One region of the Streptomyces sp. G45 genome, then DNA from elsewhere that is predicted to be linked to it. Evidence: predicted binding sites of a transcription regulator. Region 1 holds the regulator's gene; each other region holds the start of a gene.
What was found. The regulator HrcA, encoded in region 1, represses chaperone genes, less so after heat shock. The targets are predictions, from matches to a motif close to TTNGCACTCNGNNNNNCNGAGTGCNAA.
Positions count from the first base shown of each region.

Region 1 (10,403 bases):
GGTGCCGCTGGGGGTGGCGGTGCCGCCGGTGGCGAGTTCCGGCCAGGGGGCGCCGCGGAGGCGGGCCGCCGGAGCGGGCCACGGTCTTCGGGGCACGCCGGAGCGGGGACCGGCGCAGGTCCCGCCGTGTCGGAGGATGCCGGAATCTGACCGTGTCCTGGCGCAGGGATAGCACTGTTCTCACTCATCGTGGCCCACTTCAGTGACTCGGTGCTTATGGGCACAGTCAGTCTGTCACTCTGTCTGTGTCGCCTGAGGCGTATTCGTCCGAACTGCTCAGGAGCCGCACCGTGGGGGCCATTGCGATGCAACGGGAGACCGCTTTTCGTGCCGCGGGCGGACCCGCGGGCCGCCCCGGCCCCCTCGCGGCGGTGCGCACCTCACTGCCCGGAAACCCGCTTGCGCCCGCCGCCGCGCGCCGGTTCGTGCGCGCCGCGCTCACCGACTGGGCGGAACTCGGGGTGCTGGCCGCCGGGCGCGGCGAGCGGTTCGCGGACGACGCGGCGCTGCTCGTCAGCGAGTTGGTGACCAACGCGGTGGTGCACGCGGGCACCGCCGTCGACGTGCTGTGCCGCCTCGACGACCCCTACTGGCCCGCCGACGCCCGGCCAGGGGAGTGCCTGGACGCGCTGGTCCTCGAGGTGTCCGACCACCACCCGGCGCGCGCCCTGCGCGGCGAGCCGCGGCCGCCGCAGCCCGGCACCCCCGAGTACGGCCGCGGCCTCCAGCTCGTCGCCGCCCTCTCCGAGTCCTGGGGCATCACCTACCGCAAGGGCACCAAGACGGTCTGGGCCCGCCTCGCCCCCCTCACCCACAGCGACGGCGACCCCGAGCCCGCGACCGCCCCGCACGAGACCCCGGCGTACGCGGCTAAGAGCGCTCCCCGCGGGCCGCGCGCCGCCGACCTCCTCGCGCCCGCGCCCCGCCGTCCCGCGTACGACACGGAGTGGATCAACCGAGGCGCCCTCACCTTCCTCGCCGAGGCCTCCGACCTGCTCGCCGGGCAGTTCGACGAGAACCTCGTCGCCGCCCTCGCCGGACAGCTCCTCGTGCCGCGGCTCGCCGACTGGTGCGCGGTGTGGCTCAACGACGAGGCCGAGGACGCGGGCCGCGCCCCCGGCAGCGGCACGCCCGGCACCCGCCTCGCCCGCGTCTGGCACCTCAGCGAACAGCGCATAGAAGAGCTGCGCCGCCTCTTGGAGAAGGAGCCGCCGACGGTCGCCGACGCCGTGGGCACCGGCGCCGTCCCGGTGCCGTGGCCCGGCGAGGCCGTCGGCGGTGACGCGTCCGGCTCCGCCCTCGCCTACCGGCTGGTCGCGGGCGGCCGCCAGCTCGGCACGCTCGTCATCGGGCGGGCCGGGCTGCTCCGCTTCCCCGACGAGGTCACCGGGCTCGTCGAGGACTTCAGCCGCCGGGTCGCGCTCGCCATCGGCGCCGCCCGCCGCTACCAGCGCCAGGCCACCATCAGCCAGGTCCTCCAGCGGGGGCTGCTGCCGAGCGCCGTCGCGGAGATCCCCGGCGTGCGGAGCGGCATCGTCTACGAGCCGCGCGAGCAGGGCGGGCCCGGCGGCGACTTCTACGACGTGTTCCCCGCGGGCCGGGGCCGCTGGTGCTTCGCCCTCGGCGACGTCCAGGGCAAGGGCCCCGAGGCGGCCGTCGTCATCGGCCTCGCCCGGCCCTGGCTGCGGCTCCTCGCCCGCGAGGGCTACCAGGTCGCCGAGGTCCTCGACCGCCTCAACCAGCTCCTCCTCGACGACGCCACGGAGGCCGCCGACGCCGCCGCCGCGGTGATGGCCGTCGCGGGCGGCCAGGGCGTGCCGCCCGACGGCGCCACCTCCCGGTTCCTGTCCCTGCTGTACGGGGAGCTGGTCCCGTACGAGGGCGGGGTGCGCTGCACCGTGGCGTGCGCCGGGCACCCGCTGCCGCTGCTGCTGAGCGCCGACGGGCAGGTGCGGGCCGCGGCGGCGCCGCAGGTGCTGCTCGGCGTCGTCGACGACGAGACGTACACCAGCCACACCTTCGACCTGCTGCCCGGCGACACGCTGCTGTGCGTCACCGACGGGGTGACCGAGCGGCGCGCGGGCCTGCGGCTCTTCGACGACGGGGACGGGCTGGCCAGGGTCCTCGCGGACTGCGCCGGGCTCGACGCGGGGCTCGTCGCCGAGCGGATCCGGCGTGAGGTCCACGCCTTCTCCCACCGCCCGCCCGACGACGACCTGGCGGTCCTGGTCCTCCGCGCGCAGTAAGGGTTTCAGCCCGTCCGGCGTTTGAGGACGAGGCCGAAGGCCGATCTTCGGGGGTGCCAGGGGGCGGAGCCCCATGGTTTCGGGAAGGGGTGGGTCTGGGGCGCCCCCCGCGAGGGCACCGGTCGCGGTGGCGTGCGGGACAATGGAAGGCATGCCTTCCGCTCTGCCCGATGGAGAACCCGTGCCCCAGGACGGGACCCTCCCCCGTCCGCCCTCGGCGGCACCACCCCCCTCGGGTTCTACCTCCACGTCCCGTACTGCGCCACCCGCTGCGGCTACTGCGACTTCAACACCTACACCGCCACCGAACTGCGCGGCACCGGCGGCGTCCTCGCCTCCCGCGACAACTACGCCGAGACCCTCACCGAAGAGGTCCGCCTCGCCCGCAAGGTCCTCGGCGACGACCCGCGCCCCGTCCGCACGGTCTTCGTCGGCGGCGGCACCCCCACGCTGCTGGCCGCCGCCGACCTCGTACGGATGCTCGCGGCGATCCGCGACGAGTTCGGCCTCGCCGACGACGCGGAGATCACCACCGAGGCGAACCCGGAGTCCGTCGACCCGGCCTACCTCGCCGCGCTGCGCGAGGGCGGCTTCAACCGGATCTCCTTCGGCATGCAGAGCGCCCGGCAGCACGTCCTGAAGATCCTCGACCGCACCCACACCCCCGGCCGCCCCGAGGCCTGCGTCGCCGAGGCCCGCGCGGCGGGCTTCGACCACGTCAACCTCGACCTGATCTACGGCACCCCCGGCGAGAGCGACGACGACTGGCGGGCCTCCCTCGACGCGGCGATCGGCGCCGGGCCCGACCACGTGTCCGCGTACGCGCTGATCGTCGAGGAGGGCACCCAGCTCGCCCGCCGCATCCGGCGCGGCGAGGTCCCCATGACGGACGACGACGTGCACGCCGACCGCTATCTGATCGCCGAGGAGCGGCTGTCCGCCGCCGGGTACTCCTGGTACGAGGTGTCCAACTGGGCCACCACCGACGCGGGCCGGTGCCTGCACAACGAGCTGTACTGGCGGGGCGCCGACTGGTGGGGCGCGGGACCCGGGGCGCACAGCCACGTGGGGGGCGTGCGGTGGTGGAACGTGAAGCACCCCGGCGCGTACGCCGCCGCCCTCGCGCAGGGGCGGTCGCCCGGTGCCGGGCGCGAGGTCCTGTCGGACGAGGACCGGCGGGTCGAGCGGATCCTCCTTGAGCTGCGGCTGCGGGAGGGGTGCCCGTTGGCCCTCCTGAAGGAGCAGGGCCTCGCCGCGTCCCGGCGCGCGCTGGCGGACGGGCTGCTCGAAGAGGGGCCGTACGAGGAGGGGCGGGCGGTGCTCACCCTGCGGGGGCGGCTGCTCGCGGACGCGGTGGTGCGGGACTTGGTGGACTGAGGGGCAACCCCCGCAGCTGCGGGGACCGTGCTCTGCTCGGCCGTGTGGACGAGCTGATCGACGGACCACCTCCGCGTGGGCGGAGAGCAGTCCACCAGTCCCGACACGTCAACGACTTGGCAGGCTTCAGGGCACGGTCACGTGGTCGATGAGACGCTCGACACATCCCAGCAGCGTCGGCTCCAGGGCCTTGTAGCTGCGCACCGAACCCAGGATCCGCTGCCACGCCGCGCCCGTGTTCTCCGGCCAGCCAAGGGCCCGGCACACCCCCGTCTTCCAGTCCTGGCCGTGCGGCACGCGGGGCCAGGACGGGATGCCCAGGGAGGACGGCTTCACGGCCTCCCAGATGTCGATGTACGGGTGGCCGACCACCAGCGCGTGCTCGCTGCTGACCGCCGCCGCGATGCGGGACTCCTTGGAGCCGGGCACCAGGTGGTCCACGAGGACGCCGAGGCGGGCGTCGGGCCCGGGGGCGAAGTCCGCGACGATGCCGGGCAGGTCGTCGACGCCCTCCAGGTACTCGACGACGACGCCCTCGACGCGCAGGTCGTCGCCCCACACCTTCTCGACCAGCTCCGCGTCATGGCGCCCCTCGACGTAGATGCGCCCGGCGCGCGCCACCCGCGCCCGCGCCCCCGGCACCGCGATCGACCCGGACGCCGTGCGCGCGGGCCTAGAGGGCGCCGCGGCCCGCGGGCGCACCAGGGTCACCACCTTGCCGTCCAGGAGGAAGCCGCGCGGCACCATGGGGAACACGCGGTGCTTGCCGAAGCGGTCCTCCAGGGTGACCGTGAGCCCCTCGGCGGTCTTCTCCCAGCGGATCACCGCGCCGCAGAAGCCCGTGCCGACCTCCTCCACGACCAGGTCCACCTCGACGGGCACTTCGGGAACGGGGGCCGACTTCTTCCACGGCGGCGTCAGGTCCGGGTTGTAGCTGCGCATTGGGCAGACGTTATGACATCGCGTCACCCGCCGCGCGCCGGGCGGGCCCGTACGGCGCTCACGTCACCCCGAACCGGCGCGCCAGCGCGTCCCGTTGGGCCCGTACGAACGCCGCGTCGACGACCGCCCCGTGCCCCGGCACGTACAGCGCGTCCTCGCCGCCCAGGTCGAGCAGCCGGTCCAGGGCGGCGGGCCACCGCCCCGGCACCGCGTCGGGCCCGGCCTGCGGCTCGCCGGACTCCTCCACCAGGTCGCCGCAGAAGACGACCTCCGGGTCCGTGCCGCCGCCGGACACCAGGACCGCCAGGTCGTGGCCGGTGTGCCCGGGACCCACGTTCGCGAGCAGCACCCGCGGGCCGTCGTCGCCGTCGCCGCCGAGGTCAAGCGTCCACTCGCCGCTGACCAGGTGCCGCGGCCGCACGAGCACGTCGGCGGCCTCCGCGGCGGCGGCCGGGTCGAGCCCGTGCGCGACGGCGTCCGCGCGCAGCGCCTCGGCGCCCGCGGCGAACACCGTGTCGACGCCGACGGCCGCGTACACCTCGGCGCCCGCGAACGCCGCCGCCCCGAGCACATGGTCGAAGTGCGGATGCGTCAGCGCGAGATGGGTCACACGGCGGACCGCGCCCTGGGGGCCGAGGCCGCCGAGCAGTCCGCACGCCTCGGTCCGCAGCCGCGCCCCCTCCCGCAGGCTGGCCCCGGCCTCGACCATCAGGGCGGCCCCGGCGCCGACGACCAGCCCGGCCGTGCAGTCCCACACGGGCAGCCGCAGCCGCCCCACGCGCGCGGTGAGCCGCTCCCAGCCCGCCGCCTCCCAGGCCGGCCCGGCCGCCATGGTGTCCGTCATACGGCGACCCTACGGCGGTGCCCGGGCACGGGCCCGGCAGGACGAGGGGGGTCGGCCCTTGCCGGGCGTACACCCACCGGCCGTACACTGACCCGATGAAGGTTGGCACTCGTACGCGGTGAGTGCCAGGGTGAGGGGCCGCCGCGGGGTGCGTGGGGGCTCAGGGCGAGGGACGCAAGCTGGAGGTGTGCGCGATGCTCAGTGAACGCAGGCTCGAAGTGCTGCGCGCCATCGTCCACGACTACGTCGGCACGCAGGAGCCCGTCGGGTCCAAGGCGCTCACCGAGCGCCACCGCCTCGGCGTCTCCCCGGCCACGGTCCGCAACGACATGGCCGCCCTGGAGGAGGAGGGGTTCATCGCCCAGCCGCACACCAGCGCGGGGCGCATCCCCACCGACAAGGGCTACCGCCTGTTCGTGGACAAGCTCGCGGGCGTCAAGCCGATGACCGCGCCGGAGCGCCGCGCGATCCAGAACTTCCTGGACGGCGCCGTCGACCTGGACGACGTCGTGGGCCGCACGGTGCGGCTGCTGGCGCAGCTCACCCGGCAGGTCGCGGTGGTGCAGTACCCGTCCCTGACGCGGTCGACGGTGCGCCACGTGGAGCTGCTCTCGCTGGCTCCGGCCCGCCTGATGCTCGTACTGATCACGGACACGGGCCGGGTGGAGCAGCGCATGATCGACTGCCCGGCGCCGTTCGGCGAGACGTCGCTCGCGGACCTGCGGGCCCGGTTGAACAGCCGGGTGGCGGGCCGCCGCTTCACGGACGTGCCGCAGCTCGTGCAGGACCTGGCCGAGTCCTTCGACATGGAGGACCGGGCCACGGTGGCCACGGTCCTGTCCACCCTCCTCGAAACGCTCGTGGAGGAGAACGAGGAGCGGATGATGATCGGCGGCACCGCCAATCTCACCCGCTTCGGACATGACTTCCCTCTCACGATCCGGCCCGTCCTCGAAGCCCTGGAGGAGCAGGTCGTCCTCCTCAAGTTGCTTGGTGAGGCTACGGATTCGGGCATGACCGTGAAGATCGGCCACGAGAACGCCCACGAGGGGCTCAGCTCCACGTCCGTGGTCTCCGTCGGCTACGGTTCGGGAGGCGAGGCAGTGGCCAAGCTAGGCGTGGTCGGACCGACCCGCATGGACTATCCGGGAACGATGGGAGCAGTACGCGCAGTGGCACGTTACGTCGGACAGATCCTGGCGGAGTCGTAAGTGGCCACGGACTACTACGCCGTGCTCGGCGTGCGCCGCGACGCGTCCCAGGACGACATCAAGAAGGCCTTCCGGCGGCTCGCTCGCGAGCTGCACCCGGACGTCAACCCCGATCCGAAGACGCAGGAGCGCTTCAAGGAGATCAACGCCGCGTACGAGGTGCTGTCGGACCCGCAGAAGAAGCAGGTCTACGACCTCGGCGGCGACCCGCTGTCCCAGTCGGGCGGCGCCGGTGGCCCCGGCGGCTTCGGCGCGGGCGGCTTCGGCAACTTCTCCGACATCATGGACGCGTTCTTCGGTACGGCGTCGCAGCGCGGGCCCCGCTCGCGCACCCGGCGCGGCCAGGACGCCATGATCCGCCTGGAGGTCGACCTCGAAGAGGCCGCCTTCGGCACCACCAAGGACATCCAGGTCGACACGGCCGTCGTCTGCACGACGTGTTCCGGCGAGGGCGCCGCGCCCGGCACGTCCGCGCAGACCTGTGACATGTGCCGCGGCCGCGGCGAGGTCTCGCAGGTCACCCGGTCCTTCCTCGGCCAGGTCATGACCTCCCGGCCCTGCCCGCAGTGCCAGGGCTTCGGCACGGTCGTGCCCACGCCCTGCCCCGAGTGCGCGGGCGACGGCCGGGTCCGCTCCCGGCGCACCCTCACCGTCAAGATCCCCGCGGGCGTCGACAACGGCACGCGGATCCAGCTCGCGGGCGAGGGCGAGGTCGGCCCCGGCGGCGGCCCCGCCGGTGACCTGTACGTGGAGATCCACGAAACCCCGCACCCCGTCTTCCAGCGCCGCGGCGACGACCTGCACTGCACGGTCACGCTGCCGATGACAGCGGCCGCGCTCGGCACGAAGGTGCCCCTGGAGACGCTCGACGGCATGGAGGAGGTCGACATCCGCCCCGGCACCCAGTCCGGGCAGTCGATCCCGCTGCACGGCCGGGGCGTCACGCATCTGCGGGGCGGCGGGCGCGGTGACCTCATCGTGCACGTCGAGGTCCTCACGCCCACGAAGCTCGACCCCGAGCAGGAGCGGCTCCTGCGGGAGCTGGCCAAGGCCCGCGGCGAGGAGCGCCCCACGGGGCAGTTCCAGCCGGGGCAGCAGGGGCTGTTCTCGCGGCTCAAGGACGCCTTCAACGGGCGTTGACCAGACGGGGGCGCCTTGACCTGGCGGGGCGCCTTTGCCGGGAGGGGTGCCCTGAACGGCTGGGGGCACCCCTGACGCTTCCGTCCCGCCGCTACCGCGGCGGCTTCTTCCCGCCCGCCCTCCCTATGCGCTTCCGCGACGGCGGTTGGCACCCGGCGTGGCCGGGCCACCGCTGCCGCTTCCGTCCCGCCGCTACCGCGGCGGCTTCTTCCCGCCCGCCCACCCCACGCGCTTCCGCATCTGCCGACGGTGCCGAGCCCGTACCCCCGGACGCCCCGGCAGTCGCCGACGGCGCTCAGCCCCCGCGAGGGGCGTCCACCCCGCGCGAGGCGGTCACGGGTGGGCGGGTGGGAGATGTCCCGCCGCGGTAGCGGCGGAGAACCCGCGGGCGCCGATGGCGGCGAACCCCCGCGAGGGGCGTCCGCCTGGTGCGTGGCGGTCACGGGCGGGCGGGTGGGAAGGAAGGCGACCCGCGGGCGCCGACGGTGGGGAACCCCCGCGTGACGGCAACGGGCGGGCGGGCGGGAAGGACGCGCCCCGCAGGGGCCGACGGCGGTGGGCCACCGCGTGGGGCGCCCGCGGGAACGGGCGGGCCACAAGGGAGGCGAGCCGTGGGCGGCGGCCGCGGTGAGCCTCCCGCAGGGAGGGGGACCCCGTAGCGGGCCACGCCGTCGAGTCGTGGGACCATGCCCGTATGCCCACCCCTCCCCACGCCCTCTGTCGTCACCCCATCGTGCAGGCCCCCATGGCGGGCGGCGCCTCCACACCGCGGCTCGCCGCCGCCGTGAGCGAGGCCGGAGGCCTCGGCTGCCTCGCCGCCGGGTACAAGACGGCCGACGGGATGTACCAGGAGATCAAGCAGCTCAGGGGGCTCACCTCGCGCCCCTTTGGGGTGAACCTCTTCATGCCGCAGCCCGCCTGCGCGGACCCCGCCGCCGTGGAGGTGTACCGCAACCAGCTCGCGGGCGAGGCCACCTGGTACGAGACGGAGCTGGGCGACACCGACGTGAAGCGGGACGACGGGTACGAGGCGAAGCTGGCGATCCTGCGGGACGACCCGGTGCCGCTGGTGTCGTTCACGTTCGGCTGCCCCAGCGCCGAGGACGTCGCGGCGCTGGCCCGCGTGGGCACCACCACCGTCGTCACGGTCACCACGCCGGACGAGGCGCTGGCCGCGCAGGCGGCGGGCGCCGACGCCGTGTGCGTACAGGGGGTGGAGGCGGGCGGGCACCAGGGCACGCACCGCGACAACCCGGAGGCCGACGGCGCGGGCATCGGCCTGCTCAGCCTGATCGGCCAGGTCCGCGAGACGGTGAGCCTGCCGGTGATCGCGACGGGCGGCCTGATGCGCGGCTCGCAGATCGCCGCGGTGCTCGCCGCGGGCGCGGACCTCGCGCAGCTGGGCACGGCGTTCCTGGTCACCCCGGAGTCCGGCGCGCACGCCCTGCACAAGCAGGCCATGACGGACCCGATGTTCGTCAGGACGGAGCTGACGCGGGCGTTCTCGGGCCGTCCGGCGCGCGGCCTGGTGAACCGCTTCATGCGCGAGCACGGCCCGTACGCGCCCGCCGCCTACCCGCAGATCCACTATCTGACCTCCGGCCTGCGCAAGGCCGCGGCCAAGACCGGCGACCCGCAGGCCATGGCGCTGTGGGCGGGCCAGGGCCACCGGCAGGCGCGGGAGCTGCCCGCCGCGGAGCTGGTGGAGGTCCTGGTCGCCGAACTCGACCGGGCGCGGGCCGCGTTCGCCAGGCGGGGTGCGCGGTGACGGCGCCGGTGTTCGTCGTCGAGGACTTCGCAGGCGCGGTCGGCGGCGGCCCGTACGTCCTCGAAGGCCCCGAGGGGCGGCACGCGGTGTCCGTGAAGCGGCTGCGCGCCGGTGAGGACGTGGTGCTCACCGACGGCGCCGGGCGCTGGGCGGGCGGCGTCGTCGCGGACACCGAGGGCAAGGACCGCCTCGTGGTCACCCTCGACGCCGACGGCGTACGCGAACAGGCCCCCGAGAGCCCCGCATCACGGTCGTGCAGGCCCTGCCGAAGGGCGACCGCGGGGAACTGGCCGTGGAGACCATGACGGAGACGGGCGTCGACGCCGTCGTGCCGTGGGCGGCGGCGCGCTGCATCACGCAGTGGAAGGGCGAGCGCGGCCTGAAGGCGCTCGGCAAGTGGCGGGCCACGGCGCGCGAGGCGGGCAAGCAGTCGCGCCGGGTGCGCTTCCCCGAGGTCGCCGAGCTGGCCACCACCCGGCAGGTCGCGGCGCTGCTCGCGGACGCCGACTTCGCGGGCGTCCTGCACGAGGAGGGCAGCGAGCCGCTGGCCCGCGCGGAGCTGCCCGCGGCCGGGCACATCGTGCTCGTCGTGGGCCCCGAGGGCGGGGTGTCCCCGGAGGAGCTGGCGGTGTTCGCGCAGGCGGGTGCCAAGCCGTACCGGCTGGGGCGTAGCGTGTTGCGTACGTCGACCGCGGGCACCGCGGCGACGGCGCTCCTCCTCGGCCGGACGGGCCGCTGGTCCTGACCGGCGGCGGCGCCCCGGCCCTCGCGGCACGTCCCGGAAAGGCCCCGCTGTGGAACTCGCCCAGGTCCGCCTGCTCGTCACGGACTTCCCCGCCTGCTACCGCTTCTACGCCGACGTCCTCGGCCTGAAG
Region 1 is NZ_JBMUZU010000001.1:6,151,753-6,162,155, forward strand. It holds gene ACOBQU_RS25855 (SpoIIE family protein phosphatase) at 291-2,246, shown strand; partial or broken gene hemW (radical SAM family heme chaperone HemW) at 2,398-3,623, shown strand; gene ACOBQU_RS25865 (DUF3097 domain-containing protein) at 3,750-4,565, opposite strand; gene ACOBQU_RS25870 (MBL fold metallo-hydrolase) at 4,624-5,409, opposite strand; gene hrcA (heat-inducible transcriptional repressor HrcA) at 5,604-6,620, shown strand; gene dnaJ (molecular chaperone DnaJ) at 6,621-7,760, shown strand; gene ACOBQU_RS25885 (nitronate monooxygenase) at 8,455-9,528, shown strand; partial or broken gene ACOBQU_RS25890 (16S rRNA (uracil(1498)-N(3))-methyltransferase) at 9,525-10,273, shown strand; gene ACOBQU_RS25895 (VOC family protein) at 10,323-10,403, shown strand, end outside.

Region 2 (10,403 bases), 1.1 Mb from region 1:
GTAGTCGACCGGCGCCCACGGGGTGTGCGAGAAGTGCCCGATCCTGAGGTCGGGCCGCAGCTCGCGCAGCAGGCCGGGCACGAGCGCCAGGTGGTAGTCCTGGACGAGGACGGCGGCCCCGTCGGCCGCGCCGTCGGCGAGGGCCCGCGCGAAGGCCTCGTTGTACGCCTCGTACGCGGCCCACTGGGTCCGGAACTCCGGCCCGAAGGACGGTTCCAGCGGCGTCTGGTACAGCATGTGGTGCACGAACCACAGGACCGAGTTCGCGACGCCGTTGTACGCCGCCGCGTGCGTCGCCGGGTCGATGTCCAGCATCCGGACACCGGGCTCGACGGCCCCGCGCCGCACCGCCTCCCGGTCGCCGTCGCCGAGCGCCGCGCACACCCACAGGGAGTCCGCGCGCTGACCGATGGAGCTGAGCCCGGACACGAGCCCGCCCCCGCCGCGCTTGGCGGTCAGCGCGCCGTCCTCTCCGACGGCGTACGAAACGGGGCCGCGGTTGGACGCGACCAGGACCTGGGCGGCATCGACGTGTGCGGAGACCATGAAAACGAACCTAGCCGGTCCCGCGAGCCCGTAAACGCGCCCCCGCGACCGGCGCCGTCATCCGGACACACGCGCCCCGCGCCTTCCCTGGCCCCGCACCCCCTCAGACCCCGCCTCTCAGGCGGCGCGCCGCGCCACGTACTCCGCGACCTCCGCCATCGGCGGCCGCTCCTCGGTGTCCACCGCGTACGTCCGCGGCTCGAACCCCGACGCGCCCCGCACGAACTGCGTCAGCTCCGGCCGCACGAGGTGCCCGCGGGCGAGCCGCAGCTGCGCCGTGCGGTAGATCGCGGCGGCCATCCGCCCGAGCGCCTGCCCGTCCTGGTGCCGGTGCCGGCGCACGCCCACGTCGACCTGCGCCAGCGCGTCCAGGCCGACCGTGTGCAGCGCGTCCACGAGCAGCCCCAGCTCCACGCCGTACCCCACGGGGAACGGCAGCCGCTCCAGCAGGGACCGCCGGGCCGCGTACTCGCCGCCCAACGGCTGGACGAAACCCGCCAGTCGGGGCCAGTGCAGGTTCAGCAGCGGGCGCGCCACCAGCTCGGTCACCCGGCCGCCCTGACCTGCGCCCACGCCGTCCGCGAGGGTCAGCGGACGGTCGTACATCGCCTTCACGAACTGCACGTCCGGGTCCGTGAGCAGCGGGCCCACGATGCCGGTCACGAAGTCCGCCGAGAACTCCCGCAGGTCCGCGTCGACGAACGCCACCACGTCCCCGCTGGTCACCAGGAGTGACCGCCACAGCACCTCGCCCTTGCCGGGCACCGCCGGGAGGCGCGGCAGCACGTCGTCGCGGCGCACCACCCGGGCGCCCGCCGCGCGCGCCACCTCCGCCGTGCGGTCCCGCGAGCCGGAGTCCAGCACCACCAGCTCGTCGACCAGCGGCACCCGCTCGACCAGCTCGCGCCGGATCTCCGCGACGATCTCGCCGACGGTCTCCTCCTCGTCGAGCGCGGGCAGCACGACGCTCACCGTGGTGCCGGACGCGCGTTTGGCGGCGCCGAGCTGGGACAGCGGGCGGTCGGCCACGGACCAGGAACGCCTGCTCAGCCAGCGCTCGACCTCTTCCAGCACGCGGGCTCCTCCCTCGGGTGGCGGTGTGTGATCCATCTCGCGGTTCGGACGACTATCTCAACTGTCCTGGGCTTCGGTTACAGTCTTGAACAACGCCGGTGTCCGTCGCATGTCGGGGGTCACCGCCGTTCACCAGCGCACCAAGCGGCGCGTCAAGCACCGCGACAACCGCATCGACAACCGCATAACAACCACATACCGCTCATCCAGAGGGGCAGAGGGATACGGCCCGTTGAAGCCCCGGCAACCCTCCAGTCGGTTCTCGTACGACGCCATCGGCGCACCGCGAGGCTCCCGGCTAGGGAAGGTGCCAATTCCGTCTCGCGGCGAGATGCGTCGCGAGGAAGATGAGGAGAAAGGGCCTCGCCTCCATGGCTGTGCAGACCGTCGACACCCCGTCCGGCACCTCTTCCGCCACCCCCGCCGACACCGCGGTCGACCTCGGTCCCGCGTCCGGGCTCTCCTGTCGCGAGTGCGGCACGCTCTTCCCGCTCGGCCCGATCTTCGCCTGCGCCGAGTGCTTCGGCCCGCTCGAAGTCGCGTACGACCTGCCGCTCGGCGACCCGGAGGCACTCCGTACGAAGATCGAGTCCGGCCCGGCGAACATCTGGCGGTACGCCCCGCTGCTGCCCGTCCCCGCCGACGTCGCCGACAAGCCCAACCTCAACCCGGGCTGGACCAAGCTCGTCAAGGCCGACAACCTGGGCCGCGAACTCGGCGTCGAGCCGGGCAAGTTGTTCGTCAAGGACGACTCCGGCAACCCCACGCACTCCTTCAAGGACCGCGTCGTCGCCCAGGCGCTCGAAGCGGCGCGCGCCTTCGGCTTCACCACCCTCTCGTGCTCGTCCACCGGGAACCTCGCGGGCGCGGTCGGCGCCGCGGCGGCCCGCGCGGGCTTCCGCTCCTGCGTGTTCATCCCGCACGACCTGGAGCAGGGCAAGGTCGTCATGGCCGCGGTGTACGGCGGCGACCTCGTCGGCATCGAGGGCACCTACGACGACGTGAACCGCTTCTGCTCCGAGCTGATCGGCGACCCGCTCGGCGAGGGCTGGGGCTTCGTCAACGTCAACCTGCGGCCGTACTACGGCGAGGGCTCCAAGACCCTCGCGTACGAGATCTGCGAGCAGCTCGGCTGGCGCCTGCCCGACCAGCTGGTGGTCCCCATCGCCTCCGGATCGCAGCTCACGAAGATCGACAAGGGTCTGAAGGAGCTGATCAAGCTCGGCCTGGTCGAGGACAAGCCGTACAAGATCTTCGGGGCGCAGGCGGAGGGCTGCTCGCCGGTGTCGGCGGCCTTCAAGGCCGGGCACGACGTGGTCCGCCCGCAGAAGCCGAACACCATCGCCAAGTCCCTCGCCATCGGCAACCCGGCGGACGGCCCGTACGTCCTGGACATCGCCCGGCGCACCGGCGGCGCCGTCGAGGACGTCACCGACGAGCAGATCGTCGACGCCATCAAGCTGCTCGCCCGCACCGAGGGGATCTTCGCCGAGACCGCGGGCGGCGTGACCGTCGGGGTCACGCGCAAGCTCATCGAGGAGGGACTCCTCGACCCCTCCCTCACCACCGTCGTCCTCAACACCGGCGACGGCCTGAAGACCCTGGACGCGGTCGCCGAGACCTCCCAGGCCACCGCCACCATCCGCCCGAGCCTGGACGCGTTCCGCGACGCGGGCCTGGCCCGCTGAGCCCGCCGAGCCGTCACGCCGCCGAGCCCGCCGGGCCGCCCGCCCGCTGGGCCGTCAAGCCCGCCTGGCCCGCTGAGCCCGCCGACACACGCACCGAAGAGGCTGGAGTCCCCATGAGCGTCAACGTCCGCATCCCCACCATCCTGCGCACCTACACCGGCGGACAGGCCGAGGTCCCCGCCGAGGGCGCGACCCTCGCCGAGGTCATCGCCGACCTGGAGAAGAACCACACCGGCATCGCCGCGCGCGTCCTGGACGACCAGGGCAAGCTGCGCCGCTTCGTGAACGTGTACGTCAACGACGACGACGTCCGCTTCGAGCAGGGCCTGGAGACGGCCACGCCGGACGGCGCGGGCGTCTCCATCATCCCGGCGGTCGCGGGCGGCTGCTGAGCCGCGGTCGCGCGGCGGGGGGCGACCGCCGGTCGCGGTGGCCGCGGGGTCTTGGTGGCCGCCGGGGCGTGGTGGCTGCGGGGGCGTGGTGACCGTGGGGTCGCGGTGGCCGTGGGACTTTGCGGTGCCGGGGCGTGGTGGCCGCCGGGGTGGCGGGTGCCGGGTCGCGGTGACCACCGGGTTGCGGTGGCCGTGGGGTCGCGGTGGCTGTGGGTCTTTGCGGTGCCGGGGCGTGGTGGCCGCCGGGGTGGCGGGTGCCGGGTCGCGGTGACCACCGGGTTGCGGTGGCCGTGGGGTCGCGGTGGCTGTGGGTCTTTGCGGTGCCGGGGCGTGGTGGCCGCCGGGGTGGCGGGTGCCGGGTCGCGGTGACCACCGGGTTGCGGTGGCCGTGGGGTTGCGGTGGCTGCGGGGCCTTTGCGGTGCCGGGGCGCGATGGTCGCCGGGGCGTGGTGGGTGCCGGGGTGTGTACGGCTTCCCGGGCCCTGGCCCCGGCTCTCGGCCCTTCCGGGCCCCTCTGGCAGCTTCCTGCCCTGCCTGCTTGCCCGCCCGCCGTGTCCCGCCTCCCGCCTCCCGCCGTCTCCCGTCGTCTCCCATCGACTTCCTGTCAACTGCGGGTCGTTACACCGTGCGTGACACCGATTGCCCCCTCCGCGAGAGAAGCGGAGGGGGCAATTCTGCATGGTTGAGCGCGGTACAGTTGGGAAAGGAGCTTCGTCTTTGACGCCGGACCGTCCCGGCGCGGGGCGAACGTGTGGACGAACTCGGCCTCGGGCCGACAAGAAGTAGCCAAAGTGTCCTGCCTATTCGCGTCGTTCGCGGCATTTGCCGGGCCCGACTTGCCCTGAACTCCGGTGAATTCTCCGGTTATTGGCGATCGGCGGTGCCCAGAATTCTCGTCCGATTGACCTGTTGCAGACGGCAGTTGGACAGATACATTCAGCCGCGGTCGACGCGTTCCGGCGCACACCCCCAACCCATGGGGGGTGAGGTCTGACCCGGGTCCGCGAAGTGCGGTCCTGCGCAAGGGCCAGTAATAGGGGAGTTAGGCATGGCTCAGGGCACCGTCAAGTGGTTCAACGCGGAGAAGGGATACGGCTTCATCGCGGTCGACGGTGGTGCGGATGTTTTCGTCCACTACAGCGCGATCCAGATGGACGGCTACCGCACCCTGGAAGAAGGTCAGCGGGTCGAGTTCGAGATCTCGCAGGGCCAGAAGGGTCCCCAGGCGGACATGGTCAAGGTCACCGTCTGAGCGGTTTGGCGCGATCGGCCACCGACGCGTAGGCCCGCACCCCACCAGGGGGTGCGGGCCTTCCCTTTCCCCGAGGGCCACCGTCCCCGGCGGCTGCCGTCTTCGCCTCCGGCGGCTGCCCTTCCCTGCCCGTGACCGCCCCTCGCTGGCGCTGGCCACCGTCGGCGCCTGCCGCCCCGCGTCTCGTCTCCTTTCCCACCCGCCCACCCGTTTCCGCCCTCGTGGGATGTGACCGCTTCCCGCTGGGGCTGGTCGCCGTCGGCGTCTGCCGGTCCGTGGGGCGTTTGCTTTCCCACCCGCCCGCCCGTTTCCGCCCTCGCGGATGTGGCCGCTCCTCGCTGGGGCTGGCCGCCGTCGGCGTCTGCTGGTCCGTGGGGCGTTTGCTTTCCCACCCGCCCGCCCGTTTCCGCCCTCGCGGATGTGGCCGCTCCTCGCTGGGGCTGGCCGCCGTCGGCGTCTGCTGGTCCGTGGGGCGTTTGCTTTCCCACCCGCCCGCCCGTGACCGCCCTCGCGGATGTGGCCGCTCCCCGCTGGCGCTGGGCGCCGTTGGCGTCTGCGGCTGTGTGGGGTGTGCGGGTGCGGGTGGTCGCAGACGCCGACGGTGGGCAGCCCCCGCGAGGGACGTCCACCCCCAAGACGACGGTCACGGGTGGGCGGGTGGGAGAGGGTGCCCCGCGGAGCGGCAGGCGCCGATGGCGCTCAGCCCCGGCGGGGGGCGTTCGCCCGTGAGCTGGCGGTCATGGGCGGGCGGGTGGGAGAGGACGCCCCCACGGACCGGCAGACGCCGACGGCGCTCAGCCCCGGCGGGGGGCGGTCACGTCCCGCGAGGGCGGTCACGGGCGGGCGGGTGGGAAAGGGGTGCGCAACGGCGGTGGCGGGCCCCGAGGGCGGGGGTGGACGGACCGCCTTGGGGGGCGACCTTGCACTCGCGGGGGGCGAGTGCTAATCATTGGCGTTAGCACTCTACGAGTGAGAGTGACAGAACTTGGATCGGGCCGGTGAGGCCCGCAGACCGGGTGGGGCAAGGAACCACAAGGCCTGCGGACCGTCCGTCGCGGGCACCAGTGCGGTCCGGATTTTCCACCCCTGTCCGGGAGGACCACTTCACATGGCCAAGATCATCGCGTTCGACGAGGAGGCACGGCGCGGCCTCGAGCGCGGCATGAACCAGCTCGCCGACGCCGTCAAGGTGACCCTGGGCCCCAAGGGTCGCAACGTCGTCCTCGAGAAGAAGTGGGGCGCCCCCACGATCACCAACGATGGTGTGTCCATCGCCAAGGAGATCGAGCTCGAGGACCCGTACGAGAAGATCGGCGCCGAGCTGGTCAAGGAGGTCGCGAAGAAGACGGACGACGTCGCCGGTGACGGCACGACGACCGCGACCGTCCTGGCCCAGGCGCTGGTCCGCGAGGGCCTGCGCAACGTGGCCGCGGGTGCCAACCCGATGGCCCTGAAGCGCGGTATCGAGAAGGCCGTCGAGGCCGTCTCGGGCGCCCTGCTCGACCAGGCCAAGGAGGTCGAGACCAAGGAGCAGATCGCCTCCACGGCCTCCATCTCCGCCGCCGACACCCAGATCGGCGAGCTGATCGCCGAGGCCATGGACAAGGTCGGCAAGGAAGGCGTCATCACCGTCGAGGAGTCGCAGACCTTCGGTCTTGAGCTGGAGCTCACCGAGGGCATGCGCTTCGACAAGGGCTACATCTCGGCGTACTTCGCGACCGACATGGAGCGCATGGAGGCGGCGCTCGAGGACCCGTACATCCTCATCGTCAACTCCAAGATCTCCAACGTGAAGGACCTCCTTCCGCTCCTGGAGAAGGTCATGCAGTCGGGCAAGCCGCTGCTGATCATCGCCGAGGACGTCGAGGGCGAGGCCCTGTCCACGCTGGTCGTCAACAAGATCCGTGGCACGTTCAAGTCCGTCGCCGTCAAGGCCCCGGGCTTCGGCGACCGCCGCAAGGCCATGCTCGGCGACATCGCCATCCTCACGGGCGGCACGGTCATCTCCGAGGAGGTCGGCCTCAAGCTGGAGAACGCCGGTCTGGACCTGCTGGGCCGCGCCCGCAAGGTCGTCATCACCAAGGACGAGACCACGATCGTCGACGGTGCCGGTGACAGCGAGTCCGTCCAGGGCCGCGTGAACCAGATCCGCGCCGAGATCGAGAACAGCGACTCGGACTACGACCGCGAGAAGCTCCAGGAGCGCCTGGCGAAGCTCGCGGGCGGCGTGGCCGTCATCAAGGCCGGTGCCGCCACCGAGGTGGAGCTGAAGGAGCGCAAGCACCGCATCGAGGACGCCGTGCGCAACGCCAAGGCGGCCGTCGAGGAGGGCATCGTCGCCGGTGGTGGCGTGGCCCTGCTGCAGGCCTCCTCGGTCTTCGAGAAGCTGGAGCTGGAGGGCGACGAGGCCACCGGTGCCGCCGCCGTCAAGCTGGCGCTCGAGGCCCCGCTGAAGCAGATCTCCGTGAACGCGGGCCTTGAGGGCGGCGTCATCGTGGAGAAGGTCCGCAACCTCACCCCGGGCCACGGCCTGAACGCCGCCACCGGTGAGTACGTGGACATGATCGGCGAGGGCATCATCGACCCGGCGAAGGTGACGCGCTCCGCGCTGCAGAACGCCGCGTCGATCGCCGCGCTGTTCCTCACCACCGAGGCCGTCATCGCCGACAAGCCGGAGAAGGCCGCCCCGGCGGGCGCTCCGGGCGGCATGCCCGGCGGTGACATGGACTTCTGATCCGGTCCGGTTCTCCCGGTCCGGTTCGGGCTCGTCCTTTCCGAGGGCGGCACTCCTTGCTTCCGGCAAGGGGTGCCGCCCTCGGGCGTTCCCGCACGCCGTACGAGGCGTCAGCACAGGCTCCGGTACGGCGCGTCCGGCACGTACGTGCGCCACTCCGCGCGCGTGATGTCCCGCCCCGCCTTGGCGCACACGGCGGCGGCCAGCCGCTGGGGCGTCAGGTCGAGGGACGGTGTCCGGTCGCCGGTGAGGGCGCGCAGCACGCCGTCGGCGTCGAAGGCGAGGCCGTCGATGTCGCGGCCCATGAGTTCGAGGGGTTCGCCGAGGGCGAGGCGGGCATCGAGGTCCCACAGCTGCACGCTGTCCTCGTCGGCGACGGCCGCGAGGAGGCTCCCGTCGGGCGAGATGGCGGGCCGGTACAGGGTGGCGCCGCCCCGGGAGGCGCCCCGGACGGTGCTGCTGGGCATCCGCGCCCGGCGTTCGGTGACCTCGCCGTCCCACAGCTCCACCCAGCCGGTCTCCTTGATGACGGCGAGGTGGCGGCCGTCGGGGGAGAAGGCCAGGTCGACGATGTTCTCCGAGCCGAGGTCGACGCGGCGGACCCGGCCGGTGGCGAGGTCGAGGACGTCGCCCCGGGTGGTGACGTGGTGGCGGCTGTCCTGGCTGAACTGGCCGTAGCCGTCGATCCCCTTGTACGTGTGCACGCGCTGGCGCGTCCGCAGGTCCCAGACGTCCAGGGAGCCGCCGCCGGGGGTGGGGACGCCCCCGTAGTCGTAGGCGTACGCGAGGTGGCGGCCGTCGGGTGACAGGACGATGTTCGCCACCAGGCGGCCCTCGGGGACGGGGGCGCGGAACAGCTCCTTGTGGGCGCGGGTGTCCCAGACGCTGACGGAGAGGTTCAGCTTGCCGGGGCGCGGACGGTAGTCGGTGAAGGCGAGGACGCGGCCGTCGCCGGACAGGGTGCTGTAGATGCGGGTCACGGCCTGTCCGGGGCCCGGCCCCTGGGGGATGGGGGCGCCGGACTCCTTGCCGGTGCGCAGGTCGACGAGGTGCTGCACGGGCCGGTCGCGCCCGCCCGTGCGGTACAGGCCCACGCGCCCGTCGGCGGACACCCCCGCACCCGTGACGCCCTTGCCGCGTGCGCCGCCGCTGAGGACGGTGCGCAGGTCGAGGCGGTGGACCTGGTGGGGGACGTCGGTGACGTAGACGAGCGTGTCGGTGCGGTCGTCGAGCAGCAGCTGGATCTGGTCGTCGGTCACGCCCCGGCCCGGTGAGCGGCGGAAGAGGGGGCTCTCGGAGTCGTCGAGGCTCCAGATCTCCATCTCGCCGTCCTCGGTGACGCCCTGGACGTGGCGGCCGTCGCGGCTCAGGGCCGGGCTCTCCAGGTCCTCCTCGCGCGCGGAGCCCGCCCGCTCGCCGGTGGCGGTCTTCCAGACGTACGTGCCCGTCTCGGTGTGCAGGGCGACGCGGGCGCCGTCCGCGCTGAAGGTGATGCCCCGGCCGCAGTTGAGGTTGTCGTAGAGGTCCTTGCCCCGGGTGTCGAAGACGAGCCGTCCCGCGCCGTCGGGGCCGACCGTCCGCACCTCCATGGGGCCCGCCTTGGTGCGGCTGCCGACGGCGCAGGACACGATGTGCGCGCCGTCCGGTGACAGGGCGGCGGAGTTCTTCTGGGACCAGGCGGCGACGCGCGTGCCGGAGGCGGTGAGGAGCCGGTAGGAGTGGCGCTCGGGCTGCGGGTCCCGGGAGCCGAAGAGGACCTGCCCCTGGTTCGTCAGCTGGTCGGGCCCGTAGCCGGGCTGGTGGGGCAGCGGCTTCGCGACGGGCTTGCCGTCGCGGGTGGACACGACCCGGTACGGGGCGTCGTCGGCGGTGCCGGTGAGGAGCAGGAAGCGGCCGTCCGCGCTGATCAGGGGCTCGGGGACATCGTCCGCCATGACCTCGCCCCGGAGCGTGGCGTAGGGCTTGGCGGCGGCCTTCTGCCCTTGGGTCAGGTCCCGGAGCGTGACCTTGCCCGGCGTGTACTGGAGGAGTGTGCGCCCGCTGTCCACCAGCAGTTCGCCGGTGCCGTGGGCGCCGTTGACGCTGGGCAGCGACAGCACCGCCGTCTCCCGCTGCGTGGCCGCCGAGTTCAGCGCCGACCGTGACTCCGGGGTCTCGGCGATCCGCCAGGCCGCGAGGCTCAGCAGCAGGGACGTGTCGGGCTGGTCGCCGCGCAGCCGGTCGGCGGCCTGGGCGACGGACCGGGCGGTGGCCTGGGCGCGGCGCCGGTCGGCTTCGGCGGCGTTGCGGCGGCTGTCGCGGGCCTGGAACCAGGCGACCGTCCCGGCGAGCAGCACGAGCGCCGTCAACGCGGCCACCCCGGACAGGAGTTGGCGCCTGCGGCGGTCGGCGCGGGCCGCCTCGTCGCGGGAGGCGGTGACGAACCGCAGCTCCAGCGGGTTGGGCCGCAGCTGGTAGGGCGCGGTGGCGAGCCAGTCGAGGCCGGTGGTGAGGGCGGTGCCGCGCAGCAGGTCGTCGGCGCGTTCCCCGGCCGCCTGCCAGGCGAGCGCGGCCCCGCCGAGCCTGCGGTGGGCGGCGATCCGGTCGCGGTCGGCGGCGACCCACTCGCGCAGCCGCCGCCAGGCGGGTATCAGGGCCGCGCTGACGGGCCGTACGGAGCCGTCCTCGTCGACCACCAGGGCCCCGGCGGCGGCCAGCGCGTCCACCGCCGCGCGCGT
Region 2 is NZ_JBMUZU010000001.1:5,033,070-5,043,472, forward strand. It holds gene ACOBQU_RS21150 (alpha,alpha-trehalose-phosphate synthase (UDP-forming)) at 1-546, opposite strand, end outside; gene ACOBQU_RS21155 (glucosyl-3-phosphoglycerate synthase) at 664-1,620, opposite strand; SAM riboswitch class I at 1,820-1,974, shown strand; gene thrC (threonine synthase) at 1,968-3,308, shown strand; gene ACOBQU_RS21165 (MoaD/ThiS family protein) at 3,422-3,700, shown strand; gene ACOBQU_RS21170 (cold-shock protein) at 4,749-4,952, shown strand; gene groL (chaperonin GroEL) at 6,061-7,686, shown strand; gene ACOBQU_RS21180 (protein kinase domain-containing protein) at 7,797-10,403, opposite strand, start outside.
Region 2: a site for HrcA is predicted at 5,908-5,934, ahead of groL (chaperonin GroEL). Genes of this name have one in related genera too.

Region 3 (10,403 bases), 2.3 Mb from region 1:
GAGCATGTCGGGGAAGTGCCGGGTGCGCGGGGGGTCCTCGGCGCGGTGGGCGAGGGCGCGGCGGAAGACCAGGCTGCCGTACACGCAGTGCCACAGGGTGCCGTAGGCGTGCACGGCCTCGGCGGGGGTCAGGCCGCAGGCGATCGCGGAGCCGACGATCTCGTCGACCATCCACAGCGCGCCCGGGTCGGTGAGCCCGCCGAGCCGCAGCACCTCGACCACCCAGGGCAGTTCGTCCAGGACGGCGTGCATGTGGACGGCGACGGCGACCATCCGGTCGCGCGGGTCCTCGGGCAGTTCGGGGCGGGGCAGGGTGGCCGCCGTGCCGGACAGGGCGAGCATCAGCAGCTCGTCCTTGTCGCGGACGTGGTGGTAGAGGGCCATGGGGGTGGCCCCGACCTCCTTGGCGACGCGCCGCATGCTCAGGGCCGCGACGCCCTCCTCCCGCAGGACGCGCCGCGCGACGTCGACGATCGCGTCCGGGTCGATGCGCCGGGGCCGCCCGACGCCGCGCTTCTTCGCCGCCGGGCGGGTGTTCCCGCTGCCGCCCGGCCGTTCCGCTTCTGCTTCCGCTGCCACGCCCCCATTGTCCCGTCCGCGCTCCGGCCGCCCCTGGCGGAGGGGCGGGGCGGGCCGCCGGGCGCGGGGGCGGTCGTGGGGGACGGTCGCGGGGACAGCTCCCGATGGATTTCTATACGCGTATAGTAATCTGCGGAGCATGACGAACTCACCCCCACGGCACCGCTCCCCGCGGCACGGCTCCCCGCCGCCTGGCTCCCCTTCGCACGACGCCCCGCCGCATGGCGCCCTGCTGCTGCCCGTCCTGCTCACCGTGCAGTTCCTCGTCTCCCTCGACATGTCCGTCGTCAACATCGCCCTGCCGGACATGGGCACCGACCTGGGCTTCGCGCCCGAGTCGCTGACCTGGGTCGTCAACGCCTACGCGCTCGCGTTCGGCGGGCTGCTGATGCTCGGCGGGCGCCTCGCCGACCTGATGGGGCGCCGCCGCACGCTGGTCGTCGGCTTCGTGGTCTTCGGCGTCGCGAGCCTCGCGGGCGGGCTCGCGCAGAGCCCGGGGCAGCTCGTCGCGGCCCGCGCGGTGCAGGGCGCCGGGGCGGCCGCGCTCGCGCCCGTGGCGCTCGCCCTGATCACCGTCCACTACCCGGCGGGGCCCGCCCGGGCCAGGGCGCTCGGCCTGTGGGGCGCGTCGGGCGCGCTCGGCGGCGCCGTCGGGATCATGGCGGGCGGGCTGCTCACCGACTGGGTGGGCTGGCGCTCGGTGATGCTGGTCAACGTGCCGGTGGTGCTGGCCGCGCTCGCCGCCACCCGGCCCGGCGTCCCCGCCGACCACCGGACGACGGGCGCCCCCCGCCTGGACGTCGCCGGGGCGCTCCTGGTCACCGCGGGCACCTCGGCCCTCGTCCTCGGCCTGGTGCGCACCGAGTCCCACGGCTGGGCCTCGGCGAGCACCCTCGCCACCCTCGCGGCGGCGGCCGTGCTCCTCGCCGCCTTCTGCGCCGTCGAGATACGCGGGGCGCGGCGCGCGCGGCAGCCGCTGCTGCGGCTCGGACTGCTGGCCCACCGCCCGGTGGCGTCCGCGAACGTGTTCGCGCTGCTGATGTCCTCGGGCCAGTTCGCCGCGTTCTACTTCACCTCGCTCTACCTCCAGCAGGTCCTGGCGTACGCGCCCACGCGCGCCGGGGCCGCCTTCCTGCCGTTCTGCGCGGGCGTCGTCGCGGGCACCGCGGTCGCCACCCGCGCGGTCGGCCGGGTCGGCGAGCGGGCGCTGCTGGTGGCGGGCGGGCTGCTCGGCGCGGCCGGGTTCGCCTGGTTCGCGGCGACCGTCGAGGCGGGCGGCACCTTCGTCGGCTCGATCCTCGGGCCCTCGCTGGTGGCGAGCGTCGGCATCGGCCTGTGCTTCGTGCCGCTGGGGGCGGCGGCCACGTCCGGGGTCGCCCCGGAGGAGACCGGCATGGCGTCGGGCCTGCTCAACAGCTCGCGGCAGCTGGGCGGTTCGATCGGGCTCGCGGTCCTGGTGACGGTCGCGGCCAGCGCCACGGGCCCGGGGCGCGGGGTGGCGGCCCTCGCGGACGGGTACGCGGCCGCGTTCGCGGTGGCGTCGGGGCTGCTGGTGGCGGCGGCGCTGGCGACGGCGGTGCTGCACGGCGGCCGCCGGGCCCTCGCGGGGGCGCCCCGGACCCGCCCCTCCCCGAACTAGGGGCCAGCCCCTAGAACCCCGACAAGCATCGGCCTGGCGGCCTCGTCCTCAAACGCCGGACGGGCTGAATCTGTCGCGCTGCGCGCTCGCCCTCAAACGCCGGGCGGGCTGAAACCGTCCGGCGCTCAGCGGACGGGGTGGGCCAGGAGCATCGTGGGGGCGCCCGCCACGCGGGTGAGGATGACCGTGGCGGACCCGGGCCCCCGGGGCTTCACCTTGCGGCGGAGTTCCTCCGGCTCCACCGCCGACCCCCGCTTCTTCACCGTCAGGACGCCGACCTCCCGCTCCCGCAGCAATGCCTTCAACTTCTTCACGTTGAAGGGGAGTTCATCCGTGACCTCGTACGCGGTGGCGTACGGCGTGGGGACGGCGGCGTCGGACGTGACGTACGCGATGGTCTCGTCGATGAGCCCGCCCTCGACCCGCGCGGCCACCTCCGCCACCAGATGGGCCCGGATGACGGCCCCGTCCGGCTCGTACAGATAGCGTCCGACCGGCCGGACCGGAGGGTCGGGAAGCATGGCGGCGCGCGGGGCGCACACCGTGGCGCCCGAGGGGAGCAGCGTCGCCCGGTGCGCGCCGGGCGCGTCCCCGCCGAACCACAGCACCGCCTCCTTCACGTCCCCGCCGTCGGAGATCCACTCGGCCTCGGCCTCGTCGGGGACGGCCTCGTGCGGGATGCCGGGTGCGATCTTCAGGGCGGCGCGGGGGGCCTCGCGGGCGGCGGCCACGGCCCAGGACAGCGGCGGCGAGTACGCCTCGGGGTCGAAGATCCGGCCGCGCCCGCCGCGCCGGGCGGGGTCCACGAAGACGGCGTCGTACCCGGCGGTGTCCACCTCCGTCACATCCGCCTCGCGCACCTCGATGAGGTCGTCCAGGCCGAGGGCTGCGGCGTTGGCGCGCGCGACGGCGCAGGTCAGCGGGTCATGGTCGACGGCGAGCACGGCGATTCCGGCGCGCGCGAGGGCGATCGCGTCACCGCCGACGCCGCAGCACAGGTCGGCGACCCGGCGCACGCCGAGGTCCGTGAAGCGCCGCGCCCGGTACGTCGCCACGGACGTGCGCGTGGACTGCTCGACGCCGTGCGGCGTGAAGAACATCCGCGCGGCGTCCGCCACGCCGAACTTCGCCACCGCCCGCTGCCGCAGCCGCGCCTGCGCGAGCGCCGCCGAGACCAGGTCGGCGGGGTGCTCGCGGCGCAGCCGGGTCGCGACCGCCAGCTCGTCGGCCGGTGCGACGTCGCGGACGGCGTCGAGCAGGGCGGCGCCCTCGGCGGTGAGGAGCGCGGCGAAGGCGGTCACGGAGGGCTGCGGATCGTGCGGAGCGTTCACCGGCCCATTGTGGGCCAGTCGGAGGAAGGTGCGCGTCCGGCGGCGGTGTCGGCCCCGTACCAGGCCCGTGAGCTGCGAAGATCCGGCGCCATGCGACTAGTAGGACAAAAGGCACAATCAGCCGCACGAGGGATCGCGGAGCGGGCCGGGGCGCGGACCGCGCGGCGGGGCGCGCGAGGGACCGCGAGGCGCGGGCGGCGCACGCTCCTCGCGGGCGCCGCGCTCCTCGCCACCGCCGTGGCCTCCGGCTGCGCGTCGGAGAGCGGAGGCGGAGGCGGTGGCGGCGGGGACGAGGGCGCCCCCGCCGCGCACGGCCAGCAGCCCCGGCTCGCCCCGCCCGCCCAGGCCCTGCGCGAGTACGCCCGGGACCTGCGGGCCAGCCACGCCGCCCGGGCCGCCGCCGCGAAGCGCTGGGGCCTGGCGAAGGTGCCCCTGACGCCCCCCGCGCCGCCCGCCGTCAAGCCGCCCCTGACCACCCGCGAGGGCTTCGAGGTCCAGGGCCAGGCGGAGCTGCCGCCGGTGTTCACCACCGTCCCCACCAAGGACCGGGTGGTCTTCCTGACCGTCGACGACGGCGCCGAGAAGGACCCGGCGTTCCTGCGCATGATGACCGAGCTGAAGATCCCGTACACCGCGTTCCTCAGCGACTACCTCGTCAAGGAGGACTACGGGTACTTCAAGCGGATGCAGGGCCGGGGCGTCGTACTGAACAACCACACCCTCAACCACCGCTTCCTGCCCGGGCTCTCGTACGAGGCGCAGCGGCGCGAGATCTGCGGCATGCAGGACGTCATCGAGCGCCGCTACGGCAAGCGGCCCGAGCTGTTCCGGCCGCCGTACGGCAACTACAACCGCGACACCCTGCGCGCCGCCAAGTCCTGCGGGGTCCGGGCGGTGCCGCTGTGGGCGGCGGAGGCGTTCGCCGACCATATGGAGTGGCGCGAGTGGGACCGCGACCTGCACCCCGGCGACATCGTCCTCACGCACTTCCGGGGCCGCGGCGACTGGAAGGGAACGATGCCGGACATGATCCGCACGTTCCTGAAGACGGCCACCGACAGGGGGTACGCCGTGGCCCGCCTGGAGGACTACCTGTGAGGCGGTACGCGGGCGCGGCGCTCCTGGCGGTGCTCCTGACGGGCTGTGCCCCGTCGGTTGACCCGATCGAGCGGCTCGGGCGGAAGGCGGCCGAGAAGATCTCACCCGGGCCGACCCGGCCCAGTTGCGGGCCGCCGTCCCGCGCGGCGAGCGGGGCCTTGGACGCCGGACCGCCCCGCGCCGGGGCCCCCGGCGCGCCCGGCGCGGAACCCACCCCCGACGAGGAACGTTGCCCACGACAGGGCGCCCGCACGGCGCCGGGCACCGGAACCCGCTGAGCCGACGGCGGTCGATTGGCACTCCGCTTGACCGAGTGCTAACCGCCGTCCTAGTCTCGCACCTGGCACTCCCGCATGGAGAGTGCCAGAAGCGACGGGCAGGTCCGGCACCCGCGACGACGGATCGACCTGGTCGCCACCTCTAGATCAGTTAACCCCGCGAGATCTCCGAAGGGGGAGGTCGGATCGTGACGACCGCCAGCTCCAAGGTTGCCATCAAGCCGCTCGAGGACCGCATCGTGGTCCAGCCGCTGGACGCCGAGCAGACCACGGCCTCTGGCCTGGTCATCCCGGACACCGCGAAGGAGAAGCCCCAGGAGGGCGCCGTCCTCGCCGTGGGCCCGGGCCGTTTCGAGAACGGCGAGCGCCTGCCGCTCGACGTGAAGGTCGGCGACGTCGTGCTCTACAGCAAGTACGGCGGCACCGAGGTGAAGTACAACGGCGACGAGTACCTGGTGCTCTCCGCCCGCGACGTGCTCGCGATCATCGAGAAGTGATCGAGCGCTAGTCGCCCCTGCTTCATCCAGCAGATTTGCTTCGCGCCGCGCCCCTGGTCACCCCGCTGATTGCCGGGCGGCGAGGGGCGCGGTCCGTTGCCGCATCCTTCCCGGGGTTCCCCGGACCCATGAGTTTCCGAGAGGGCTGAATCGCTGCCATGGCGAAGATCCTGAAGTTCGACGAGGACGCCCGTCGCGCCCTTGAGCGCGGCGTCAACAAGCTGGCCGACACGGTCAAGGTGACGATCGGCCCCAAGGGCCGCAACGTCGTCATCGACAAGAAGTTCGGCGCCCCCACCATCACCAACGACGGCGTCACCATCGCCCGCGAGGTCGAGGTCGAGGACCCGTACGAGAACCTCGGCGCCCAGCTGGTGAAGGAGGTGGCGACCAAGACCAACGACATCGCTGGTGACGGCACCACCACCGCCACCGTGCTCGCCCAGGCCCTGGTCAAGGAGGGTCTGCGCAACGTCGCCGCGGGTGCCTCCCCGGCCGCCCTGAAGAAGGGCATCGACGCCGCGGTCAAGGCCGTCTCCGACGAGCTGCTCGCCACCGCGCGCCCGATCGACGACAAGTCCGACATCGCCGCCGTGGCCGGGCTCTCCGCCCAGGACACCCAGGTCGGCGAGCTGATCGCCGAGGCGATGGACAAGGTCGGCAAGGACGGTGTCATCACCGTCGAGGAGTCCAACACCTTCGGCCTTGAGCTGGACTTCACCGAGGGCATGGCCTTCGACAAGGGCTACCTGTCGCCGTACTTCGTGACGGACCAGGAGCGCATGGAGGCCGTCCTGGAGGACCCGTACATCCTCATCCACCAGGGCAAGATCTCCTCCATCCAGGATCTGCTGCCGCTGCTTGAGAAGGTCATCCAGGCCGGTTCCTCGAAGCCGCTGCTGATCATCGCCGAGGACGTCGAGGGCGAGGCCCTCTCCACCCTCGTCGTGAACAAGATCCGCGGCACGTTCAACGCCGTCGCGGTGAAGGCCCCCGGCTTCGGCGACCGCCGCAAGGCGATGCTCGGCGACATGGCCACGCTCACCGGCGGCACCGTCGTCGCCGAGGAGGTCGGCCTCAAGCTCGACCAGGTCGGCCTGGACGTGCTCGGCACCGCCCGCCGCGTGACGATCACCAAGGACGACACCACGATCGTCGACGGCGGCGGCAACGCGGCCGACGTCGAGGGCCGCGTCGCCCAGATCAAGGCCGAGATCGAGGCCACGGACTCCGACTGGGACCGCGAGAAGCTCCAGGAGCGCCTCGCGAAGCTGGCCGGTGGCGTGTGCGTCATCCGCGTCGGCGCCGCCACCGAGGTGGAGCTGAAGGAGAAGAAGCACCGTCTGGAGGACGCCATCTCCGCGACCCGCGCCGCGGTCGAGGAGGGCATCGTCTCCGGTGGTGGCTCCGCGCTCGTCCACGCCGTCAAGGTCCTGGAGGGCAACCTCGACAAGACCGGCGACGAGGCCACTGGTGTCGCCGTCGTGCGCAACGCCGCCGTCGAGCCGCTGCGCTGGATCGCCGAGAACGCGGGCCTCGAGGGCTACGTCATCACCTCGAAGGTGGCGGAGCTGGACAAGGGCTTCGGCTTCAACGCCGCGACCGGCGAGTATGTCGACCTGGTCAAGGCCGGTGTCATCGACCCGGTGAAGGTCACGCGCTCCGCCCTGGAGAACGCCGCGTCCATCGCCTCCCTGCTGCTCACGACCGAGACCCTGGTCGTCGAGAAGCCCGCGGAGGAGGAGGCCGAGGCGGGTCACGGCCATGGGCATGGCCACGCTCACTGAGGCCTGACCAGAGGCCCGGCACCCCTTGCGGTGCCGGGCCTCAGGTTTTTCGGCTTCTCGTCTGCCGGGTTGGGGTGCGTTGCCGGGTGCGGGTCGGGGTCCGTCCTCGCGCCCACGCGGCGGAGCCGCACATGAACACAGCCCCGCGCCCCTTCGGGGCGCGCCCGCTACCGCGCGCCGTACTTCGGGCCGTACTTGCGGCCCGTGCGGGAGGAGACTCCGCCGAGGAGTGACTGCGGCGTCAGCTTCATCACGCCCATGATCGCCTTGTAGCGGGGGTCCGGCACCGAGAGGGTCTTGCCGCGCGACAGGTCCGCCAGGGCCGTCGCGACCACGCGGTCCGCGTCCAGCCACATCCACTTGGGGATGTTGTCCGTGCCCATCCCGGCCCGCTGGTGGAACTCCGTCCGTACGAAGCCGGGGCACAGCGCCATCAGCCGCACCCCCGAGCCCGCCAGGTCCTTCGCCGCGCCCTGCGTGAACTGCACCACCCACGCCTTGGACGCCCCGTACGTGCCGCGCGGCACGAACGCCGCGACCGACGCCACGTTCACCACGCCACCGCGGCCGCGCTCCCGCATCGGCTCCGCCGCCGCCGAGGTCAGCCGGAGCACCGCCTCGCAGTGCACCTTCAGCATGGCCAGCTCGTCGGCCATCGGGACGTCCAGGTAGCTGCCCTTGTGGCCGAACCCGGCGTTGTTGACCAGCAGGTCGACCGGGTCCTTGCGGCGGCCGAGGCGCTCCTCGACGGCGGCGATGCCGTCGTCCGTGGCGAGGTCCGCGGGCAGCACCTCCACCTCCACGCGGTGCCGGTCGTGCAGCTCGGTGGCCTGTTCCCGCATCCGCTCGGCGTCGCGCGACACCAGGACGAGGTTGTGCCCGTCGGCGGCCAGGCGGCGCGCGAAGGCGGCGCCGATGCCCGCGGTCGTACCCGTGATGAGAGCCGTAGTCATGGGCCAAGGCTAGTGAGGCGCGCGGGCCCGGCGCGCCACCAGCCAGGCCCGGCCGACCCTCTGTCAGGGTGAGGGGGCGTCAACTCCCGTGCTGCTCCGCGTACTTGAGCGCCTGGCGCCGCGCCTCTGGATGCAGGGCGTCCCCGGCCGCGAGCAGCCCGGGCAGCAGCTCCCGCTCCAGGGTCGTGGCCCGGAAGTGGAGCGCGACGGTGACGTCGTGGTCGGGGCGGTGTGCGATCTCGACGGCGTCGCCCACCCGGATCTCGCCCGGCTCCAGGACCCGCAGATAGGCGCCGGGCAGTGCCTTCTGGGTGAACCGCCGGATCCAGCTCGGCTCGCCCAGGTGGCCCTGGAAGGTGCGGCAGGGGATCCGCGACGAGCTGACCTCAAGCAGCAGCTCCGCCCCGACGCGCCAGCGCTCGCCTATCCGCGCGCCGTTCAGGTCGACGCCGAGCGTGGTCAGGTTCTCGCCGAAGACGCCGTTGGGCAGCTCCCGGCCGAGGATCGCGGCCCACTCGTCGAGGTCCTCGCGCGCGAAGGCGTACACCGCCTGGTCGTTTCCACCGTGGTTGCGCAGGTCGCAGACGGCGTCTCCGGCGAGGCCGCTGCCGCCGGTCCCCTTCGGGCCGGGGGCCGTCACCCGAACGGGCCCGTCCGTCGGCTGCTTGTCGATGCCGGTGACGCCCCCGGGGAGCTGGTGTAGTCGACGGCCTTGGGGCGGCCCACGTTCACGGAGAGAAGCTTCATCCGGTCAGACTAGGCCGCCGGCGGTCAAAGTAGCTACGCAATATTGTGCGCCACACCCAAGGTTCGCTTATGCTCGGGTCATGATCGAGGCCCGTCATCTCCGTGTGCTGCGCGCCGTGGCCGCCACCGGGTCCTTCTCCGCGGCGGCCCGCGAGCTGGGCTGCACCCAGCCTGCCGTCAGCCAGCAGATGAAAGCCCTCGAAGCGTCGGCGGGCACGCCGCTGCTGATCCGCACGGGCCGCGAGATGCGGCTCACCCAGGCGGGCGAGGCCCTGGTCCGGCACGCCGCGGGCATCCTCGCCGGGCTCACCGCCGCCGAGGAGGAGGTGGCCGCGATCGCGGGCCTGCGCGCGGGCCGGGTCCGGCTCGTCTCCTTCCCCAGCGGCTCCTCCACGCTCGTGCCGGGCGCGCTCGCGGCCCTGCGCGCCGCCCACCCCGGCACGCGCGTGTCCCTGGAGGAGGCCGAGCCGCCGCGCTCGGTGGAGCTGCTGCGCGCGGGCGACTGCGACGTGGCGCTCGCCTTCCGGTACGAGGGCGCCGGTGCCGCCGAGGAGTGGGACGACCTCGTCGTACGCCCCCTGCTCGCCGACCGGCTCGTCGGCCTCGTACCGGAGGGGCACCGCCTGGCGAAGGCGGACACCGTCGCCATCGGCGAGCTGGCCGACGAGTCGTGGATCGCGGGCTGCCCGCGCTGCCGCCGCCAGCTCGTCGAGGTCTGCCGGGGGAGGGCTTCGAGCCGCGCATCGACTTCGCCACGGACGACTACCCGGCGGTGGTCGGCCTGGTCGGGGCGGGCCTCGGCGTGGCGGTCCTGCCGGGGCTCGCCCTGGAGTCCGTACGGGCCAAGGGGGCCCGCGCGGTCGCGGTGGAGCCCGCGGTGCGCCGCGAGATCGTCGCGCTCACGCTGCCGGACCTGGCGCAGGTGCCCGCGGTCGCGGCGACGCTCGACCACCTGGCGCGGGCGGCGACGCGCTGAGGGCGGGGCGCTGAGGGCGGGGCGCCCGCCCCGCAGAAACGTTCCTTCACGTCGCGGGCCGCCGGTCCTGACCGCTCCGTCAGGTCGTGCTCGCGCTGCCCGTCGTGACCAGGCGGTTGCGGGCGCGGCCCATCAGCTCCTCGCGCTCGTCCTCGGTGAGGCCGCCCCACACGCCGTACGGCTCGCGGACCGCGAGCGCGTGCGCCGCGCACTCCGCGCGCACCGGGCACCGCATGCAGACCTCCTTGGCCGAGTTCTCGCGCGCGCTGCGCGCCGCGCCGCGCTCGCCCTCCGGGTGGAAGAAGAGCGAGCTGTCCACCCCACGGCAGGCCGCGAGGAGCTGCCAGTCCCACAGATCCGCGTTCGGTCCGGGAAGGCGGGAGAAATCTGCCATTGCTTGTCTCCTGGTTGCCGTGGTGACGGGGCCTGGTGACGGCCGAGAGCGCCGATGGCACGGGTGCCACGGATGACGCGGGCGACACGGGTGTCACAGGTGACACGGGCGCCGCGGATCACGC
Region 3 is NZ_JBMUZU010000001.1:3,807,699-3,818,101, reverse strand. It holds gene ACOBQU_RS15420 (TetR/AcrR family transcriptional regulator) at 1-579, opposite strand, end outside; gene ACOBQU_RS15415 (MFS transporter) at 719-2,218, shown strand; gene ACOBQU_RS15410 (class I SAM-dependent methyltransferase) at 2,344-3,549, opposite strand; gene ACOBQU_RS15405 (polysaccharide deacetylase family protein) at 3,640-4,647, shown strand; gene groES (co-chaperone GroES) at 5,114-5,422, shown strand; gene groL (chaperonin GroEL) at 5,581-7,209, shown strand; gene ACOBQU_RS15390 (SDR family NAD(P)-dependent oxidoreductase) at 7,377-8,162, opposite strand; partial or broken gene ACOBQU_RS15385 (MOSC domain-containing protein) at 8,242-8,909, opposite strand; partial or broken gene ACOBQU_RS15380 (LysR family transcriptional regulator) at 8,990-9,885, shown strand; gene ACOBQU_RS15375 (WhiB family transcriptional regulator) at 9,965-10,279, opposite strand.
Region 3: a site for HrcA is predicted at 4,941-4,967, ahead of groES (co-chaperone GroES). Genes of this name have one in related genera too.